One region of the Streptomyces sp. NPDC007917 genome, then DNA from elsewhere that is predicted to be linked to it. Evidence: riboswitches for the same ligand, from Rfam matches in the RefSeq annotation. Region 1 holds a riboswitch; the other holds the start of a gene.
The links. A riboswitch is a leader RNA that binds a small molecule or an ion and turns the genes downstream of it on or off. The one in region 1 is predicted to bind cobalamin.
Positions count from the first base shown of each region.

Region 1 (3,199 bases):
CCATGGGGGTCATCACCCTCGCGCTGATCACCGGCGGCGTGATCGCGCCCGACTCCGACCCGCCGCTGTGGGTCATCGTCTCCGCGGGCCTGGCCATCGCCCTCGGTACGTACCTGGGCGGCTGGCGCATCATCCGCACCATGGGCAAGGGCATCACCGACATCCAGCCGCCGCAGGGCTTCGCCGCCCAGACCGGTGCCGCGACCGTCATCCTCGCCTCGTCCCACATCGGCTTCGCGCTCTCCACCACCCAGGTCTGCTCGGGCGCCGTGATGGGCGCGGGGGTCGGCCGCAGGGGCGGTGTGGTGCGGTGGTCCACCGCGGGCCGCATGGTCCTCGCCTGGGTGCTCACCCTGCCCGCCGCGGGCCTCGTCGCGGGCGGCGCGGCGCTGCTGGCGGACCAGGGCGACTGGGGCGTCACGGCGGTCGCCGTGCTCGCGGTCGCCGCCTGCGCCGGGATCTGGGCGGCCTCGCGCCGCAAGCCCGTCGACCACACCAACGTCAACGACATCGACGAGGGCGCGGCGCTGCCGGCCGAGCCGGTGGGCGTCGTCACGGCCGCCCTCCAGGCCGTGGCCCCGCCGCCCACCCCTGCCGCTGCCGCCGCCTCCTCCGCCACCTCCTCCTCCGCCACCCCGGCCGGCGCGTCCGCGGCCACCGGCAGCACCAGCTAAGGAAGTAACGCGATGAGCATCGACTGGGCGGCCCTCGGCCAGGTCTTCGGCATCAGCCTCGCGGTGACCGTCGGCTTCGTGGGCGTCTTCACCCTCGGCATCCTCGGCACCTCTCGTAAGCCGCAGCAGGCGGAGGCGGGCCCGAACGCCGCCTCCACCGCCTCGGCCCCGGCGGGCGCCGCCCTCGGCCCCGCGCGCGCCGGCGCGTACCTCTGCTTCGCGCTGTGCGCGGCGGCCGTGGTGTACGGCATCAATCTGATCGTGGCCTGACTCCGCTCGGCCCACTCACGGCCGCCGGGCCGGTCCGCGCCTACCCGCGCGTTCCGGTCCGGCGGCCGTGGCATGTGCTCCTCGGCACACTCACGCAGGGTGGGGCATTCGCGAGTTGACGGCCATTCGCGGCCCATGGTGGACTTCCCGAGCCAAACGGCGGCAGGAGAGGAAGCCGGTGAGAATCCGGCGCGGTCCCGCCACTGTCACCGGGGAGCGCTCTCCCATCGCCTGTACGGGTCACGGCCATCCACACGGAGGCTGGAAGACCGGGAGAGACGCGGATCCGGGAGCCAGGAGACTCTCACCGCCGGTCACGTCGAACCAGGGCGCGGACCCTGAGTGAGGACATACCGCCATGCCCGGCACCGCCGTACCGCCGACCCGCCCGCGGCCCCTCCGCCACGTCCCGACGCCCCGGGGCAAGACGGCGGACTGACGATGCGTGCCGATCACGCCTCCTACGCGTGCGGCGCCGCCCTCGGCTTTCTCGGCGATCTCGCCCTGGGCGATCCGCGTCGCGGCCACCCCGTCGCGGCGTTCGGGCGCGCCGCCCTGGCCGTCGAGCGGCTGCTGTGGCGCGACCACCGCGGCTCCGGGGCTCTCCACACCGCGCTGTGCGCGGGCGGCGCGGCGGCGGGCGCCGCGCTGTCGATGCGCGCCGTACGGGCCTTGGGACGACCCATGCCGACCCCCTTGGAACGCCTCGCTCTGGGCAGCCCTGTTCTGAAACGCTCGGGGCGTCCCGTCTTGGGGAGCGCCGCCGCGGAATCCTCCGCCCCCGGGCTCCCCTCCCCCACCGCGCGGACCATGCTGACCGCCGCCGCCACCTGGGCCGTGCTCGGCGGGACGACGCTGGGCCGGGAGGCGCGGGCCGTCGGCCGTGCGCTGGCCGCCGGGGATCTCGACGCCGCCCGGCGGCGGCTGCCGCATCTGTGCGGGCGCGATCCGCAGGCGCTGGACGAGACTCAGATCGCGCGCGCGGTCGTCGAGTCGGTCGCCGAGAACACCTCGGACGCCGTGGTGGGCGCGCTGGTGTGGGGGGCCGTCGGCGGGGTGCCGGGCCTGGTCGGCTTCCGGGCCGTCAACACTCTGGACGCCATGGTGGGCCACAAGTCGCCGCGCTACCGGCGTTTCGGCTGGGCCTCGGCCCGTCTTGACGACCTCGCCGGCTGGCCCGGCGCGCGGCTCACCGCGGCGCTGGCCGCCCTCGCCGGGCCCGATCCGCGCGGCGCGTGGCGCGCCTGGCGGCGCGACGGCCACCGCCACCCCAGCCCCAACGCGGGCCCCGTGGAGGCCGCGTTCGCGGGCGCGCTCGGCGTACGGCTGGGCGGCACCCTCGCCTACGGCGGCCGCGTCGAGCACCGGCCGGTGCTCAACCCCGGAGGGCGGCCGGTCGAGGCGGCCGACATCGAGCGGGCCGTACGGCTGTCGCGGCGCGTCGGCGCCCTGGCGCTCGGCGTGTCCCTCGCGGCCCGGCTGGCCGCGGGCGCGCTGCGGCCGGCGCGTACGGGGCCCTTCCCGGCCGCGCGGCCCGGCGCGCCCGTACGCCCCGGCCGCGCCCCACATGGCGCGCTCGCCCGCGGGGCACGGTCCTTGCGGGCTCCCGGGGCCGCGGGCGCCGCGTACGGCCCGGCGACGGCGCGGCCCCCGGCCGCGGGGAGGGACTGAGGATGAGCGGGACAGATGGCACAGGCTCCGGGAGCACGCCGGGCGGCGGGCTGCTCGTCGCGGGCACGACCTCGGACGCGGGCAAGAGCGTCGTCACCGCCGGGATCTGCCGGTGGCTCAGCCGTAAGGGCGTCAAAGTCGCGCCCTTCAAGGCGCAGAACATGTCGCTCAACTCCTTCGTCACCCGGGACGGGGCGGAGATCGGCCGCGCCCAGGCCATGCAGGCCGCCGCCGCCCGCGTCGAGCCGAGCGCGCTGATGAACCCCGTCCTGCTCAAACCCGGCAGCGACCGCAGCAGCCAGGTGGTGCTGCTGGGCAAGCCGGTGGGCGAGCTGAGCGCGCGTGGCTACCACGCAGGGCGCCAGGAGGCGCTGCTGGGAACCGTCACCGAATGCCTGGCCGAGCTGCGGCGCACCCATGACGCGGTGATCTGCGAGGGCGCGGGCAGCCCCGCCGAGATCAATCTGCGCCGCACCGACATCGTCAACCTGGGGCTCGCCCGCGCCGCCCGGCTGCCGGTCGTCGTGGTCGGGGACATCGACCGCGGCGGCGTCTTCGCGTCGTTCTTCGGCACGACCGCGCTG
Region 1 covers NZ_JBIBKK010000027.1:55,307-58,505, forward strand. Annotated here, with positions in the region: gene ACFZDL_RS37070 (inorganic phosphate transporter) at 1-674, shown strand, start outside; gene ACFZDL_RS37075 (hypothetical protein) at 687-944, shown strand; cobalamin riboswitch at 1,112-1,248, shown strand; gene ACFZDL_RS37080 (cobalamin biosynthesis protein) at 1,386-2,615, shown strand; gene ACFZDL_RS37085 (cobyric acid synthase) at 2,618-3,199, shown strand, end outside.

Region 2 (3,199 bases), on a different contig from region 1:
CCGCCGCGAGCCGCCCCAGCCGGCTCAACCGCCTGCCCGGCGGGCGGGTCGAGCAGGACCTGGAGGACGTGCTGCGCACGGTCGCCGAGGTGGTCCGCGAGGTGACCGCCGCCTTGGCCGCCCAGGGCCTTGCGGCCCCGGTCGCGCTCGCGCTCACCGGGCAGGGCGACGGGCTGTGGCTGCGCGACGCGGCGGGCCGGGCGGTGCGCCCGCCGATCTCGTGGATGGACGGCCGGGCGAACGACACCGTGGCCCGCTGGGGCGAGGACGGCACCATCCGCGAGCTCTACCGGCTCACCGGCTCCGGGGTGTTCCCCGGCTGCCACGCGCCGCTGCTGCGCTGGCTGGCCGACCACGAGCCGGAGGCGCTGGCGCGCGCGGAGGTCGCGGGCTACTGCGTGGACGCGGTGGCGCAGCGGCTCACCGGCGTCATCGGCGTGGACGCCTCGGACGCGTCCATGCCCTTCCTGGACGTGACCACGCGCGAGTATGTCCCCAAGGCCCTGGAAGCGTGCGGAATCGCCGAACATGCCCGGCTGTTGCCGCCGCCCGCCGCGCCCGACACCGTACGGCGGCTGGACGGGGCGGGCGCGAAGCTGCTCGGGCTGCCGGCCGGACTGCCCGTCACCGCGGGCCCGTACGACCTGCCGGCCTGCGCGATCGGCAGCGGGGTCGAGGAGGTGGGCGACGGCCTGCTGATCGTCGGCACGACGCTGGCCAGCCAGGTCCTCACCGACAGCGCGCGGATCGACCCGGCCGCCGACCCGGCGGGCATGTGGCTGTGCGTACCCGACCGGGACCGCTGGCTGCGCGGTATGCCCGCCATGGTGGGCACGGCGGCCCTGGAGTGGGTCCTGGAGTTCACCGGGGCCACCACCGCCGACCTGGACGCGCTGCTCGCCGAGAGCCCGCCGGGGGCGCGCGGGGTGACCGCGCTGCCCTTCCTGTCCGACGCGGGCGAGCGCGCCCCGTTCGTGGAGCCCGCCGCGCGGGGCCGGCTGGACGGGCTGACCCTCGCGACGAGCCGCGCGGACGCCGTACGGGCCGTCTGCGAGGCAGTGGCGTACGCCGCCCGCCACTGCCTGGAGGCCGCGGGGCTGACCGCGAGCCTCGCGGCGTGCGGGGGCGGCACCCGGTCCGCCGCCTGGACCCAGCTGTTCGCGGACGTCCTCGGGCGGCCGGTGCGCATCCCCGACGAGCCCGAGGTGGGGGCGCGCGGCGCGGTCGCGGTCGCCTGGCGTGCGCTCGGTGACCCGGTGGACGCGGCACAATGGCGAGCCGATTCGCGTACTGTCGTACCGGACGCGGACCGCGCCGAGGCATACGAGCGCGGCTACGCGGACTACCGGGCCAGGCTGGCCCGTACCCTCGCGGAGTGGCGGGCAACGACGCCCGCCTGACGGCGGCCCGGCGCCGCGCCGGACCCGATCGCGGATCCGATCGCGGGCCCGCGCCGGACCCGTACCGGGCCCGTGCCAGGCTCGTGCCCGACCGCCCGCGCCGGGGCCGCGTCAGGGCCCTGACGGACCCGTGCCGGACCCGCCCCAGGGCCCGCGCCAGGCCTGCCCCAGGCCCGCCGCGGGCCCGTGCCAGGCCCGCCGCGGGCCCGTGCCAAGCGCACGCCGAGACCGCGCCAAGTCCGGCACTGACTAGCACATTTGTACGAAACACTCCACCTCGCGACACAACATGTGGGGGTGCGTGCGCCCGCCACCACAAGATGTATGCTCATGCTCGCTGTCGCCGCAGGGGAATCCGGTGGGAATCCGGAACTGTCCCGCAACGGTGTTACGCGTACGCTTTTGCGTACCCGCGAGTCCGAGGACCTGCCGACGGCCGTCTCATACGTCCGGGCCTCGCGGGTTGGGCCGGTGGACGCTGCGCGGTGTGCCGACCCAACTCGTGGGGCCCGGCATGCCCGTACGCGCCCATCGCCCACCACCCCGTGAGGCCCCAAGCCGAGCGAGGGAGAGCACTTCAGTGACCATCGCGCCAGCCGATCCGGTTTCAGAGGCAGCGGCTACTCAGGCAGCGGACGACGCGCCCGGTACCGCCCTGCTGCGGACCCTGACGGAGCTCACCGCCGACCTGCCCGCCACCGACCCCGGCAAGGTCGCGGCCGCCGCCCTGCGCGGCCGCCATCCCGGCTCGGACGAGGCGGAGTTGCGCACCCTCGCGACCGAGGCGGCGGCCGGGCTGATCGCCGAGGAGCCCGAGTACTCGAAGCTCGCCGCGCGGCTGCTGACCCTCGCCATCGCCGAGGAGGCGGCCGGGCAGGGCGCGGTCTCCTTCTCGGCCTCGGTGGCCGTGGGGCACCGCGAGGGCCTGATCGCGGACGGCACGGCCGAGTTCGTGACCACCCACGCCGCCCGCCTCGACGCGCTGGTCGAGCGGGCGCTGGCCGACGGCGCCGACGACCGCTTCGGCTACTTCGGGCTGCGCACGCTGCACAGCCGCTATCTGCTCCGCCACCCGATCACCCGCCAGGTGATCGAGACGCCGCAGCACTTCCTGCTGCGGGTGGCCTGCGGGCTGGCCGAGGACCACTCGCAGCGGGCGCTGGACGACGTCGCCGAGCTCTACCGGCTCACCAGCACGCTGTCCTACCTGCCCAGCTCCCCCACCCTGTTCAACTCCGGCACCCGGCACCCGCAGATGTCGTCCTGCTATCTGCTGGACTCGCCGCTGGACGAGCTGGACTCGATCTACAACCGCTACCACCAGGTCGCGCGGCTCTCCAAGCACGCGGGCGGCATCGGGCTGTCGTACTCGCGCATCCGCGCCCGCGGTTCGCTGATCCGCGGCACCAACGGGCACTCCAACGGCATCGTGCCGTTCCTGCGCACGCTCGACGCCTCCGTCGCCGCCGTCAACCAGGGCGGCCGGCGCAAGGGCGCGGCGTGTGTGTACCTGGAGACCTGGCACGCGGACATCGAGGAGTTCCTGGAGCTGCGGGACAACACGGGCGAAGAGGCCCGCCGCACCCACAACCTCAACATCGCGCACTGGATCCCGGACGAGTTCATGCGCCGGGTCGAGGCCGACGCCGACTGGTCGCTGTTCTCGCCGGTCGACGCGCCCGCGCTGGTCGACCTGTGGGGCGAGGAGTTCGACGCCGCGTACAAGAAGGCCGAGGCGGAGGGTCTCGCCGTCAAGACCGTCCCGGCGCGCCAGCTGTACGCCCGGATGATGCGGACCC
Region 2 covers NZ_JBIBKK010000013.1:57,082-60,280, reverse strand. Annotated here, with positions in the region: gene ACFZDL_RS25525 (FGGY-family carbohydrate kinase) at 1-1,400, shown strand, start outside; cobalamin riboswitch at 1,718-1,849, shown strand; gene ACFZDL_RS25520 (ribonucleoside-diphosphate reductase subunit alpha) at 1,981-3,199, shown strand, end outside.
Region 2: linked by a shared signal. The riboswitch ahead of ACFZDL_RS25520 (ribonucleoside-diphosphate reductase subunit alpha) and the one ahead of ACFZDL_RS37080 (cobalamin biosynthesis protein) in region 1 are both predicted to bind cobalamin.